One region of the Kitasatospora sp. NPDC059571 genome, then DNA from elsewhere that is predicted to be linked to it. Evidence: riboswitches for the same ligand, from Rfam matches in the RefSeq annotation. Region 1 holds a riboswitch; the other holds the start of a gene.
What was found. A riboswitch is a leader RNA that binds a small molecule or an ion and turns the genes downstream of it on or off. The one in region 1 is predicted to bind glycine.
Positions count from the first base shown of each region.

Region 2: it holds a riboswitch for glycine, as region 1 does, so the genes downstream of both, gcvP (aminomethyl-transferring glycine dehydrogenase) here and gcvT (glycine cleavage system aminomethyltransferase GcvT) in region 1, are expected to answer to the same signal.

Region 1 covers NZ_JBHWBW010000262.1:1,209-10,501, forward strand. The annotation lists gene ACFV0G_RS25175 (ABC transporter ATP-binding protein) at 1-908, opposite strand, end outside; gene ACFV0G_RS25180 (ABC transporter permease) at 905-1,903, opposite strand; gene ACFV0G_RS25185 (ABC transporter substrate-binding protein) at 2,021-3,793, opposite strand; gene ACFV0G_RS25190 (ABC transporter permease) at 3,888-4,877, opposite strand; gene ACFV0G_RS25195 (enhanced serine sensitivity protein SseB C-terminal domain-containing protein) at 5,511-6,386, opposite strand; gene ACFV0G_RS25200 (enhanced serine sensitivity protein SseB C-terminal domain-containing protein) at 6,545-7,336, opposite strand; glycine riboswitch at 7,453-7,554, shown strand; gene gcvT (glycine cleavage system aminomethyltransferase GcvT) at 7,707-8,825, shown strand; gene gcvH (glycine cleavage system protein GcvH) at 8,904-9,278, shown strand.
Region 2 covers NZ_JBHWBW010000568.1:10-4,362, forward strand. The annotation lists partial or broken gene ACFV0G_RS35635 (DUF2382 domain-containing protein) at 1-1,200, opposite strand, end outside; glycine riboswitch at 1,449-1,552, shown strand; partial or broken gene gcvP (aminomethyl-transferring glycine dehydrogenase) at 1,778-4,353, shown strand, end outside.

The DNA of each region.
Region 1 (9,293 bases):
TGGAAGGCGCAGCCGGACGGCACGTTGATCAGGCTCGGCGGGGTGCCCTTGACCGGGATCAGCCGGTCCTGGAGCTCCCGGTCGAGCCGGGGCATCGAACCGAGCAGGCCCCAGGTGTAGGGGTGCTCGGGGGACTCGAAGAGGGTCGCGGCCGGGCCGCGCTCGACCGACTTGCCGCCGTACATCACCAGGATGTCGTCGGCGAGTTCGGCGACCACGCCGAGGTCGTGGGTGATGATGATGACGGCCGAGCCGAACTCCTTCTGCAGGTCCCGGATGAGGTCCAGGATCTGCGCCTGGACGGTGACGTCCAGGGCGGTGGTCGGCTCGTCCGCGATCAGCAGCGAGGGGTCGTTGACCAGGGCCATGGCGATCATGGCGCGCTGGCGCATACCGCCCGAGAACTCGTGCGGGTAGGCGTCCACCCGTTTGTCGGGCTGCGGGATGCCGACCCGGTCGAGCATCTCGATCGCACGGGTGCGGGCCTGCTTCTTGCTGGTGCCCGGGTGGTGGGCCCGGTAGCCCTCGACGATCTGGGCGCCGACCGTGTAGTACGGGTGCATCGCGGTCAGCGGGTCCTGGAAGATCATCGCCATCTTCTGGCCGCGGAGCTTGCGCACGCGCTCGGGGTCGGCCGCGATCAGCTCCTCGCCGTCCAGCCAGACCTGGCCGGAGATCCGCGGGGCGCCGCGCTTGGTGCCGGTGCGGTGCAGGCCCATGATCGACAGGGAGGTGACCGACTTGCCGGAGCCGGACTCGCCCACGATGCCGAGGGTCTTGCCCTTCTCCAGGTCGAAGGTGAGCCCGTCGACCGACCTGACCAGGCCGTCCTCGGTCGGGAAGTGCACGCGCAGGTCGCGCACCGACAGGAACGAGGTGGGCTTCTGGGTGTTCAGGGTCTTGCTCATGACAGCCTCACCCGAGGATCGACAACGGCGTACAGCACGTCAACCATCAGGTTGGCGATGATGATGAAGAAGCCGGCGAAGAGGGTGACACCCATGATCACCGGCAGGTCGCTGGAGCTGACCGCGGCGACCGCCTCGTAGCCCAGGCCACGGAAGTTGAAGGTCGTCTCGGTGAGCACCGCGCCGCCGATCAGAGCTCCGAGGTCCATGCCGAAGACGGTGAGGATCGGGGTGAGCGTGGAGCGCATGGCGTGCTTGCCGATGACCGTCCGCTCGCCGAGGCCCTTGGCCCGGGCGGTGCGGATGTAGTCCTCGCCGAGCACCTCGAGCAGGGTGGCACGGGTGAGGCGGGCGTAGGTCGCGGCGTAGAGGAACGCCAGGGTGACCCACGGGAGCACGAGGTTCTGGAACCAGCCGACCGGGTCGTCGCCGAGGTTCACGTAGTCGTGCGGGAACCAGCCGAGCTGGTAGACGAAGATCGCGCTGGCGAGCATGCCGGTGAAGTAGATCGGCAGCGAGACGCCGGCCAGGGCGGTGGTCATGCTGATGCGGTCGATCATGGTGCGGCGGCGGAGCGCCGAGACCACGCCGGTCGCGGTGCCGAACACCAGCCACAGCACGGAGGCGCCGGCGGCGAGCGAGGCGGTGACACCGAGCCGGTCGAGCAGGACGGGCCACACCTCCTGCTCGGTCTTGAAGGAGTAACCGAAGCACGGGGCGGAGCAGTGGGTGATGTCCACGCCGGTGCTGTAGTCGCGCCCGACGAACAGGCCCTTCAGGAACAGGAGGTACTGCTCGAGGATGGGCTTGTCGAGGCCCATCTTGTGACGGATGCCCTCGACGGCCACCTTGTCGGCGATCTTGCCGACGTACAGGAGCGCGGGGTCTGTCCCGGTGAGCTTGGGCACCATGAAGAAGATGCCAAAGGTGACCGCGGAGACCACCAGCAGCATGGCGACGACGTTGACGAGCCGTCGGATGAGATACACGAGCACTGCGGTCGGCCCCGCCCCGGGCCGGCGCACCCCTGTGGGGGTGGCTGCCGACCCGGGCGGGACCTTCACCTGCCCTTCGGACTAGCTGTGCGAACTACGGGGTGAGGACGGAGCAGGTCACTTGCCGTCGGAGACGCCGAGCGCCTGGAAGTCGACCTCACCGAACGCGTCGGTGATGAAGACGTTGGTCAGGCGCGGGTTGCGGTAGTTGAGCGCCTTGTCGGCCACGATCGGCAGCCACACCGCGGTGTCGACGACCTTGTGGTTGATCTGCTTGTAGAGGTCGGCGGCCTTGGCCGGGTCCACCTCGGCGGCGGCCTGGTCGAACAGCGCGTCGATCGCCGGGTCGGCGGTCTCCGGGTAGTTGCTGTTACCGGTCTTGGTGATGAAGCGGCTGTCCATCAGGGGCTGCATGTAGCCGGCGCCGTTCGGGTAGTCGGCACCCCAGCCGGCCACGATCAGGCCGTAGCCCTTCTGGTGGACGACGTCCGGCGAACCGGCGACGGAGGCGAGCAGCTTGCCGTCGTACTGGTCGACCTTGACGGTGACGTTGATGGCCTTGAGGGCGGTCTGCAGCGCGACGGCCGAGTTGACCTCCTTGGCCTTGTTGCCACGGACGGCGATGGTGGTGGTGAAGCCGTCGGCCTTGCCGCACTCCTTGAGCTCGGCCTTGGCCTTCTCGACGTCGGGCTTGCCCTTGGTCAGGCCGAACGGGTCGTAGTCGTCCGAGCCGAGGATGTTCGGGGGCAGCATGCTGCCGAAGGTCGAACCGGCCACCGAGCCGCCGCGGGCGGTCTGCAGGGCGGTGGTGTCGGCCGCGTACAGCACAGCCTTGCGGCAGTGGATGTTGTCGAAGGGCGCGACCTTCTGGTTCAGCGCGATGAAGCGGATGAAGCCGTTGTACGGGTCGTCCGTGTTGGCCTTCAGCTTCGAGTCCTGGAGGACCTTGACCTGGGCGGCCTGGGAGAGACCGGTCTGGCCCCAGTCGAGGTCGGCGGAGCCGTCGAGCAGACGCGCGTCCATGTCGTCCGCGTTGGTGGTGACGGTCAGCTTGACGACGTCCGGCAGGGCCTTGCGGAACGGGTCGCTGCTCGGGTCCCAGTTGGTGTTGCGGACGAGCTCGTAGCCCTTGCCTGGCTCGACCTTGCTGAACTTGTACGGGCCGGAGGAGACCGGCTTGTCACCGTACTTGGCACCGGTGTCCAGCTTCTGCGGGACCGGCGAGGCCGAACCCATGGCCAGCAGGTACGGGAAGGAGGAGTCCGGCTTGGCCAGGTGGAAGACGATGGTGGTGTCGTCCGGGGTCTCGACCGTCTTCAGACCCAGCTTGTTCGGGTCGGTGTCCTTGTACGGGCCGGGGTAGTTCTGGCCCTGGTCCAGGGAGTTGATCAGGTAGGTCGGGCCGCCGGCGACGACGTCCTGCGCGAAGATGCGCTCGATGCCGTACTTGACGTCCTTCGAGGTGATGGCGGAGCCGTCCTCGTACTTCAGACCCTGCTTCAGGTGGAAGGTGTAGGTCTTGCCGTCGGACGCGACGCTCGGCTGGGCGGCGGCGAGGTCCGGGACGAGCTTCAGGCCGTCCTTGCCCGGCTTGCCGTCGAAGGCGAGCAGGGTGCGGGCGTAGAAGCGCTCGAAGTTCCAGACGGAGGCGTAGTACGCACGGCCCGGGTCGAGGGAGTCGACGTCGGTGCTCGTCCAGAGGTTGAGCGTGCCGCCCTTCTTGTCGGAGGGGTTCAGCACCTTGTCCACGGCGGCGTTGAAGCCACTCGCCGACGCGCCCTTGTTCGCGGTGTCGTTCGTGCCACCGCCCTTGGTGCCGCCACAGGCAGCGGTGGTCAGGGCCAGTGCCGCCACGAGGGAGGCTGCAGCAAGTGTCCTGTTGCGCTTCATGGGTGAGGAATCCTCCTGGTGATGTGCGGGCACGAACGGTCCGCCGGGGGCAGGCAGGTTGAGAGGGACCTGCCGGGTCTGAGGGAGGGCTGGACTAGTTGCCCTTGGGGTCGAGCGCATCGCGCAGGCCGTCACCGAAGAGGTTGAAGGCGAGCACCGTGATGAAGATCGCGAGGCCGGGGACGACCATGTAGGTCGGGTCGACCTGGTAGATCTTCGTCGCGTCGGAGAGCATCTGGCCCCAGGACGGCGTGGGGGGCTTGACGCCCGCGCCCAGGAAGCTGAGCGCCGCCTCGCTGAGGATGTTGGTCGGGATGATCAGCGTCGCGTAGACGAGGATCGGGGCGACCAGGTTGGGCAGCAGCTCCCGGAACAGGATGTGGATGCTGCCGGCGCCGAGGCTGCGGGCCGCGTCCACGAACTCGCGCTCGCGCAGCGACAGGGCCTGGCCTCGGACGATACGTCCGATGTACGGCCATCCGAAGAAGCCGATCACCAGCACGAGGATCGCCATGCGCACGCCGCTGCCGGTCAGGCCGAGCAGCGAGTCGGGCATCACGGAGACCAGCGCGATGGAGAACAGCAGCTGCGGGAAGGCCAGCAGCACGTCCATCACGCGGCTGATCGCGGAGTCCACCCAGCGGCCGAAGTAGCCGGCGGCGGCGCCGAGGACGACGCCGATCACCACGGAGACCGCGGCGGCGAGGAAGGCCACGGTGAGCGAGATCCGCGCGCCGTAGAGGATCCGGCTGAAGACGTCGCGACCGAAGGTCGGGTCGACGCCGAGCAGGAAGTCGCCGCTCATTCCGCCGAAGGAGCCCTTGGGAAGGCCCAGGTCGGGGTTGATCTGGTCCGGGTGCGGCTCGTCGACCGGGTGGCCGAAGAGCGACGACAGCAACGGAGCGAAGATCGCGGCGATGATCAGCAGGATCACGACGATGCCGCCCGCGAGGGCGACCTTGTCTCGCTTCAGCCGGTCCCAGGCGATCCGTCCGGGAGAGCGTCCCTGGATGCTCTTGGACGGGCCGCCCGCGGGCGCGGCTTCAGGCCGCGCAGAGCCGGTGGTCTCGGTGGGTGTGGTCATGAGTCAGTTCGTTCCCCTCGCCGACGGTGGCCGGCCCACGGTTCCGGTCGGCGAGGCGACCCGGGCCCGGTCTGGGCCCGGACCTCGGACGGTCCGGAGTTCGCGACAGGTGCGGTGCAGAGCGGTGCGGTGGTTCCGTACGCCGGTGCGGCGGTGCAGAGTTCGTTTTCGGGGGCGCCGGCGATCCGGTGTGCGGCCTGGGCCGCGGCGGTGGATGTCCGGCTGATGCAGGAGCGGGTACTGCGGGCCTTGCTGGTGTGCTGGGTTGCGCGGCATGCACATCGCGCGGTCCAACTGTCCGAGGTACGCGTTCGCCTTTGTGGGGCTCGCCTCGCGCACTGCGTTTGCAGCACTCTCCGTCATCGGAGCAGCGTTCCGCCAGAGGGGGAAACCGAAGGATGCCCAACTGTGATCTACCGCATGCACGGCAAAGCCGGGCGAATAGGTGTCTTCACATGGTTGAAACAAAACCACCAAGGGATGGACTGGCGTAAGGTCGCCAGCGGCGGGAAACTGCCACGATATGGCGCGGACAGGCCTCCGGACGGGTACTGACGGAATCGCGCCACTGGCGGAATCCCGCCATCCGCCGGGCAGCAGGGTGCCCGGGACGGATGGTGTGCGGAGGTGTTGTCAGCGTCCGGGATAGCCCGGCCACGGCTGCTGCGGCCAGCCCTGGGTCCCCGGCGCCGGTTGCGGAGCGTAACCGTAGGGCGGGTAGGGGGCGGGTGCCTGCGGCTGCCCGTAGCGGGCGTCGCGGTCGAAGAACGGCCGGGCGTTGGCCCGCATCCACAGGGCCACCGGGTCGAACTCGTCGGCCATCGCGACGGTGGAGACCGCCAGCCCCTCCGGGGCGAGCGCGGCGGCGCGCTGCACCAGCGCGCGGGCGGCCTCGACGGCCGGCGGCGAGGTGTCGTAGAGGTCCAGGCCGATCGCGAGGTACGCCTCGCCGAGCACCGGCTGCACCCAGGCCCGGCGCAGCGAGCGCAGCGGCCGCACCTCGGCCGCCTGCTGCTCCAGCAGCCCGAAGAACTGCGGTGCCTGGAGCTGGGGTTCGGAGATGCGCAGCGGGCCGGCCGGCAGCCGGTCCAGGCCGACCGCGATCCGGCGCAGGTCGGCCCACGGGACGCCGACGCCGCCGCCGGGGGCGTGCGGGTTGAGCCACAGGCCCCAGCGGGTGCGGAAGAGTGCCGCGGCGATCTCCTGGCCGGAGATGACCTCGTGGGCGCGGGCCCAGCCGCTGGCGGCGAGCTGCTCGGGCGAGGTGACCGCGGGCGCGTAGCCGTGCCCGCTGATGTCCATGTTCCCGTACTGGGCGTCCGGACTGCCGGGGGTGCCGTGCCAGAGCAGCATCCACACCTGCCCCTGGGCGAGGGCCCGCAGCAGTTCCTCGTACGCCTCCCAGCGCTCGGGGGCGACCGCGCCGAGCGCGCGCTCGATGGCCCCCGGGTCGCTCCCGGGCGCCTGGCCCCATCCGCCGGGTGCGCCGCCGGCCGCTGCCGCGCTCATGCGCCCGCCTCGCTCCGCTCTCTCACTCGTCGCGCCCCGTCCGCTCCGTGTCCGCTGCTGGTGTGGGCTTGCGCCCGGACTGTCGGGGAGCACCCTATGGGGCCGTGCCGACAGGCGTCATACCGCATTCCCCCTCCTGGCCCCGCCGGGGCCGGGGGTCACCCGCGCACGTAGAAGGGTGCGACCCGGGTGAGCAGCCACTCGACCACCGGGTCGTCGGCCAGGTCGAGCAGCACCAGGTGGACGCCCCAGGGCGGCGGCGCGGTTCCCAGTGCCCGCCCGAGGGCCTCGTTGACCTGCACCGGCTCGGCCGGGAAGGCCGGGTCGAGCTGGATGCCGACGTACAGCTGCGGCGGGTCCGCCTCCACCCGGGCGATCGCCCGGCGGGCCGTCAGCACGCCCGGCAGCGCGGCGAGTTCGGCGGTGGCGGCGGCCAGGAAGGCGTACGGCTCCTGGTGCGGCTCGGGCTCGCGCAGGGCCACCGCGGCGCCCTCGGGGGCCGGCTCGGCCGACCACTCGTCGCGCGGGCCGCGGCGCAGTTCGCCGACGCCCTCCGGCGGCACCGGGATGCCCACCGGCGCCTCGGGGTTCACCGCGATGCCGATGCCCAGCGGCAGGCCGCGGGCGAACTCCCACACCGGGGCGATCGCGAACGCCATGCCGGGGGCGTGCTGGAGGAACTGCTCCTGCGAGGAGAACACCGGCACGTAGGGCGCACCGGCCAGTTCGATGGTCGGCAGGTCCAGCGAGCCGCCCTGCGGGTCGGCGCCGGCCGGCAGCGGGATCCACACCTGGCTGCGGGCGAGCACCTCGATCACCCGGGGCGTCGCGCCGGGATCGCCGAGCGCCGCGGTGAGCACCTGCTCCAGCTCGTTGGCGGGCCAGCCGCCGCCCGCCGGCGCCTCACCGGGTGCGGCCCACGCCTGTGCCTCGCCCGCCGGATACCCCATGAACCGCCCCTTCGATCGACCCCTGTACAGAGCCTAGCGGGCCTCCCCCTCTCCCATCAGGGTCGGCGGCATGCCATGATGAGCGCGCTCGACCAGACAACCGCATACCGGCCGCTCGAACCCGCGCGGGAGAGTCCGGACGCCCGACAGGGCGCGACCGGCGCCGAAGGAGCAAGTCCTCCCCGGAATCTCTCAGGCACAGATACCGCACGGGCGAGGCACATCTGGAAAGTGGACACGGCCGCGCCGTGCGCCCACCCACGGTGCAAGCCGCCATCCTTGAGGAGGCGGTGAAGCTCTCAGGTTGTTGACGACAGACGGGGAGACTCCACCCCAGCATGCCCATAAGCAGCCAAGGAGTCCTGCCGTCATGTCCCTCCGCCTCACCGCGCTCGACGCGCTGCACCGCTCGCTCGGTGCCACCATGACCGACTTCGCCGGCTGGGACATGCCGCTGCGCTACGGCAGCGAGCGCGAGGAGCACCTCGCCGTCCGCACGAAGGCCGGCCTGTTCGACCTCTCGCACATGGGCGAGATCACCGTCTCCGGCCCGCAGGCCGGCGAGATGCTGGACCACGCGCTGGTCGGCTTCATCTCCGCGCTCGGCGTGCTGCGCGCCCGCTACACCATGATCTGCCGCGAGGACGGCGGCATCCTCGACGACCTGATCGTCTACCGCACCGCGGAGGACGAGTACATGGTGGTCGCCAACGCCTCCAACGCTCAGGTCGTGCTGGACGCGCTGACCGAGCGCGCCGAGGGCTTCGACGCGGTCGTCCGCGACGACCGCGACGCGTACGCGCTGATCGCCGTCCAGGGCCCGGAGGCGAACGGCATCCTCGCCTCGCTGACCGACGCCGACCTGCCGGGTCTGAAGTACTACGCGCTGCTGCCCGCGACCGTCGCCGACAAGCAGGTCTGGCTGGCCCGCACCGGCTACACCGGCGAGGACGGCTTCGAGGTCTTCTGCGCCCCGGCCGACGCCGAGCACCTGTGGCAGGCGCTGACCGCCGCCGGCGCCGACAAGGGCCTGGTGCCCTGCGGCCTGTCCTGCCGCGACACGCTGCGCCTGGAGGCCGGCATGCCGCTGTACGGCCACGAGCTCTCCACCGACCTGACCCCGTTCGACGCGGGCCTGGGCCGGGTGGTGCGCTTCGACAAGACCACCAACGAGGGCGCCTTCGTCGGCCGCAAGGCCCTGGAGCTGGCGGTCGCCGAGGCCGAGACCGCGCCGCCGCGCAAGCTGGTCGGCCTGGTCTCCGAGGGCAAGCGGGTGCCCCGCGCCGAGTACAGCGTGGTCGCCGCGGACGGCACCGTGATCGGCCGGATCACCTCCGGCGCGCCGTCCCCCACCCTCGGCAGGCCGATCGCCATCGCCTACCTGGACGCCGCCCACGCCGAGCCCGGCAGCGCCGTCGCGGTCGACGTGCGAGGCAAGCACGAGCCGGTCGAGGTCGTGGCGCTGCCGTTCTACAAGCGCGCCCGCTGAGGCTGACACCGTCCACCGCCCGGTCCGACCGGCGGACCGCACCGCCCTTCCCCCCTTGCGATCCTGGAGAATGACGCCATGAGCAACCCCAAGCACCTGCAGTACACCAAGGAGCACGAGTGGCTGACCGTCGCCGAGGACGGGGTGTCGACCGTCGGCATCACCGCCCACGCGGCCGACGCCCTCGGCGACATCGTCTACGTCCAGCTCCCGGAGGTCGGTGACACCGTCACCGCGGGTGAGACCTGTGGCGAGCTCGAGTCGACCAAGTCGGTCAGCGACCTGTACTCGCCGGCCACCGGCGAGATCGTCGAGGTCAACCAGGCCGTGCTCGACGACAACTCGCTCGTCAACAGCGCCCCGTTCGAGGGCGGCTGGCTGTTCAAGGTCCGTGTCGAGGCGACCGACGAGCTGCTCGACGCCGACGCGTACACCGCCCTCATCGGCGGCTGACCGCAGCTGGACCCG
Region 2 (4,353 bases), on a different contig from region 1:
CGGGGGCTCGGCCGCCTCGGCGCGCGGCCCGGGCCGGCCGGCCTGCTCGGCGGCGGCGCCGGGCGCCGCGTCCGTGCGCTCGGCGGCCTGCGGACCGTACGGTTGCCGGGCCACGCCGTCGTGCACCTCCACCTGCTCGCGGCGCAGCTCCTCGCGGACGACCTCCTCCTCGGTGTACCGCTCGACCACCAGGCGGACCCGCTCGACCGGCGCCAGGTACTTGCGGACCACCGGGCGCTCCTCGCGCAGGGTGACCTCCTCCATTGCCTCCGCGATCTCCTGCTCGGTCAGCGAGGCGCGCTCGGCGTCGGTGACCGGCACCCGCTCGACCCGCACCCGCTCGCGCACGACGGGCACCCGCCGCTCCACGGCCTCGGAGGTGACGTACTTGCGCAGCCGGGCGGTGCCCAGCACGTGCCACTCGGTGCTGATGTCCAGCCGCTCCTCGCGGCAGATGACCTCGACCGGCCCGCTCGGCGCCGCGTGGCCGGGCGCGGGCGCGGCGGCCGGGCGCCGGTCGGCGTGCAGGGTGCGGACGTTGCCCGCCCGGTCCTCGGCCGGCTGCTGGGCGGTGGCGTGCGGGCCGGCGGTGCGCGTACCGGCGGTGGGCATCACCGCGACCGTGGCGGCCGCCTGCGGCCCGCCCGCCGGGGGATCCTGCCGGCCGCCGCGCTCGTGCTCCGCGCCGCGGCCCTGCTCGCCCCGGCCGTGCCCGCCGGCGTCGGGGCCGCCGTTCGGGGCGGGCGCGCCGTTGGTGCCGTTGGCAGCAGGCCGGCCCGCCGCCGGGGCCGGCCCGGAGACCGCGCCGAAGTCCATGTCCTGGCCCTGGCCGCGGCCCGCCGGGGGCGGACCCTGCGGGGGCTGCGGGGCCTGCGGCCGGCCGCTGCCGGAGGTGTCCAGCCCGTAGTAGCGGTAGAGCTGGAGCTCCTGCGCGGGCGAGAGGTGCTGGCCCACGCCGAAGTCGGGGGACTCCTTGATCAGCGACTTGTCGTACGGGACGCGCAGCTCCTCGCCCGAGAACTCGCTGGTGGTCAGCGGGACGAAGGCGTCCCGGCCGAAGATCCCGGTGCGGACCGCGGCCCACTCGGGCTCACCGGTCGCGTCGTCGAGATAGACCTCGTCGACCGTGCCGATCTTGTCACCGTTCCGGTCGACCGCCTTGTGCCCGATCAGGTCTCGCGGATCGATATCGGTCTGCACGCTGTCCTCCAGTGCACCTGCTCCTGGGGTGGTCGGGGACACGGGCGGCTGGAGGAGCTGGCCAGACGCCATCTCACACGAAACGCCATGAACCGGACACCGGCGAGCGCAGCGGGTCCGTCCGGGGTGCCCGCTGGCCCGTCCGGGCGACGGTCGGGGGCCGGTCGGGGGACGGTCGCGGACCTGCGACGGCCGTCACAGCGCCCGTGATCCGACGGGTTCCCGCTGGTACCCTGGGCGGCGACCGCCGAGCCCGCGCGGGAGAGTCCCCGACCCCGCCGACGGCGGACCGGGGCGCCGAAGGAGCAACTCCTCCCCGGAATCTCTCAGGCATCCGTACCGCGTGGGATAGGTCACTCTGGAAAGCAGGGCAGGGCCGTTGGCGCAGGAGCCGCCGGCACCACCCTCACCGACGGTGCAAGTCGACAGGATGCCCCCGGGCGCCGGTACGGCGAAGCTCTCAGGTACCGATGACAGAGGGGGAGGCCTGACGGGTTCGCACGTCCCCGGCCCCCCGCGGCGGCCGGTCGGCAGCTGCGCACCCCCGCCGGTCCGTGACCAGGAGGCCTCGACCCCCATGAACGCCAAGCCGACCCTCACCGAGCTCGAGCAGGCGAGTCCCTTCGAGACCCGCCACATCGGCCCCGACGCCGCCGCCCAGGACAAGATGCTGGCCCAGGTCGGCTACGGCTCCCTGGACGAGCTGTCCGACGCGGCCGTCCCCGAGGCCATCCGCAGCCTGACCGCGCTCGGCCTGCCCGCCGGCCGCAGCGAGGCCCAGGTGCTCGCCGAACTGCGCGAGCTGGCTGGCCGGAACCAGGTCCTCACCCCCATGATCGGCCTGGGCTACTACGGCACCTTCACCCCGCCGGTGATCCTGCGCAACGTGCTGGAGAACCCGGCCTGGTACACCGCCTACACCCCGTACCAGCCGGAGATCTCGCAGGGCCGCCTGGAGGCGCTGCTCAACTTCCAGACCGTGGTCTCCGACCTGACCGGCCTGGCCACCTCCGGCTCCTCCCTGCTGGACGAGGGCACCGCCGCCGCCGAGGCCATGGCGCTGGCCCGCCGCGTCACCAAGGTCAAGGGCGGCGTCTTCCTCATCGACGCCGACACCCTGCCGCAGACCGTCGCCGTGATCGAGACCCGCGCCGTCCCGACCGGTGTCGAGACCGTCGTCGCCGACCTCTCCGCGGGCATCCCGGCCGAGATCGCCGAGCGCGGAGTCTTCGGCGTGCTGCTCCAGTACCCGGGCGCCTCCGGCGCCGTCCGCGACCTCGCCCCGGTCATCGAGCAGGCGCACGGCCTCGGCGCGGTCGTCGCCGTCGCCGCCGACCTGCTGGCCCTCACCCTGCTGAAGTCGCCGGGCGCGCTCGGTGCCGACATCGCCTGCGGCACCTCGCAGCGCTTCGGCGTCCCGATGGGCTTCGGCGGCCCGCACGCCGGCTACCTCGCCGTGCGCGCCGAGTACGCCCGCAACCTCCCCGGCCGCCTGGTCGGCGTCTCCGTCGACGCCGACGGCAACCGCGCCTACCGCCTGGCCCTGCAGACCCGCGAGCAGCACATCCGCCGCGAGAAGGCCACCAGCAACATCTGCACCGCCCAGGTGCTGCTCGCCGTGATGGCCTCGATGTACGCCGTCTACCACGGCCCGGACGGCCTGGCCGACATCGCCCGCCGCACCCACCGCTACGCCGCCGCGCTGGCCGAGGGCCTGCGCGCCGGCGGCGTCGAGCTCGCCCACGAGGCGTTCTTCGACACCGTCACCGCCAAGGTGCCGGGCCGCGCCGACGAGGTCGTCGCCGCCGCCCGCGAGGCCGGCGTCAACCTGTACCGCGCCGACGCCGACTCCGTCTCGATCTCCTGCGACGAGACCACCACCCGCGAGCACCTGGCCGCCGTCCTCGGCGCGTTCGGCGTCGCGGCCGGCGAGCCGGCCGAGGCCGCCGACACGCTGCCCGCCGCGCTGCTGCGCGAGGACGAGTACCTGACCCACCCGGTCTTCCACAGCCACCGCTCCGAGACCGCCATGCTGCGCTACCTGCGCCGCCTGTCGGACCGCGACTACGCGCTGGACCGCGGCATGATCCCGCTGGGCTCCTGCACCATGAAGCTCAACGCCACCACCGAGATGGAGCCGGTGACCTGGCCGGAGTTCGGCCAGCTGCACCCGTTCGCCCCGGCCGACCAGGTGCAGGGCTTCCTCAGCCTGATCCACGGCCTGGAGCAGCAGCTCGTCGAGGTGACCGGCTACGACGCGGTCTCCATCCAGCCGAACGCCGGCTCCCAGGGCGAGCTCGCCGGCCTGCTGGCCGTGCGCGCCTACCACCACGCCAACGGCGACACCCAGCGCGACGTCTGCCTGATCCCGTCCTCCGCGCACGGCACCAACGCCGCCTCCGCGGTGATGGCCGGCATGCGCGTCGTGGTCGTCAAGACCCTCACCGACGGCGACGTCGACGTCGACGACCTCAAGGCCAAGATCCAGCAGCACCGCGACCAGCTCTCCGTGCTGATGGTCACCTACCCGTCGACCCACGGCGTGTTCGAGACCGAGATCACCACCATCTGCGAGATGGTGCACGAGGCCGGCGGCCAGGTGTACGTCGACGGCGCCAACCTCAACGCCCTGGTCGGCCTGGCCAAGCCGGGCAAGTTCGGTGCGGACGTCTCGCACCTGAACCTGCACAAGACCTTCTGCATCCCGCACGGCGGCGGCGGCCCGGGCGTCGGCCCGGTCGCGGTCCGCGCGCACCTCGCGCCGTACCTGCCGAACCACCCGCTGCAGCCGGAGGCCGGCCCGGCCACCGGCGTCGGCCCGATCTCGGCCGCGCCCTGGGGCTCGGCGGCGATCCTGCCCATCTCCTGGTCGTACGTCCGCCTGATGGGCGGCGAGGGCCTCAAGCGCGCCACCCAGGTGGCCGTGCTGAACGCCAACTACATCGCCAAGCGGCTCGCCCCGCACTTCCCGGTGCTCTACACCGGCCCCGGCGGCCTGGTCGCGCACGAGTGCATCATCGACCTGCGCCCGCTCACCAAGGAGACCGGCGTCACCGTGGACGACGTGGCCAAGCGCCTGATCGACTACGGCTTCCACGCCCCGACCATGTCGTTCCCGGTGGCCGGCACGCTGATGATCGAGCCCACCGAGTC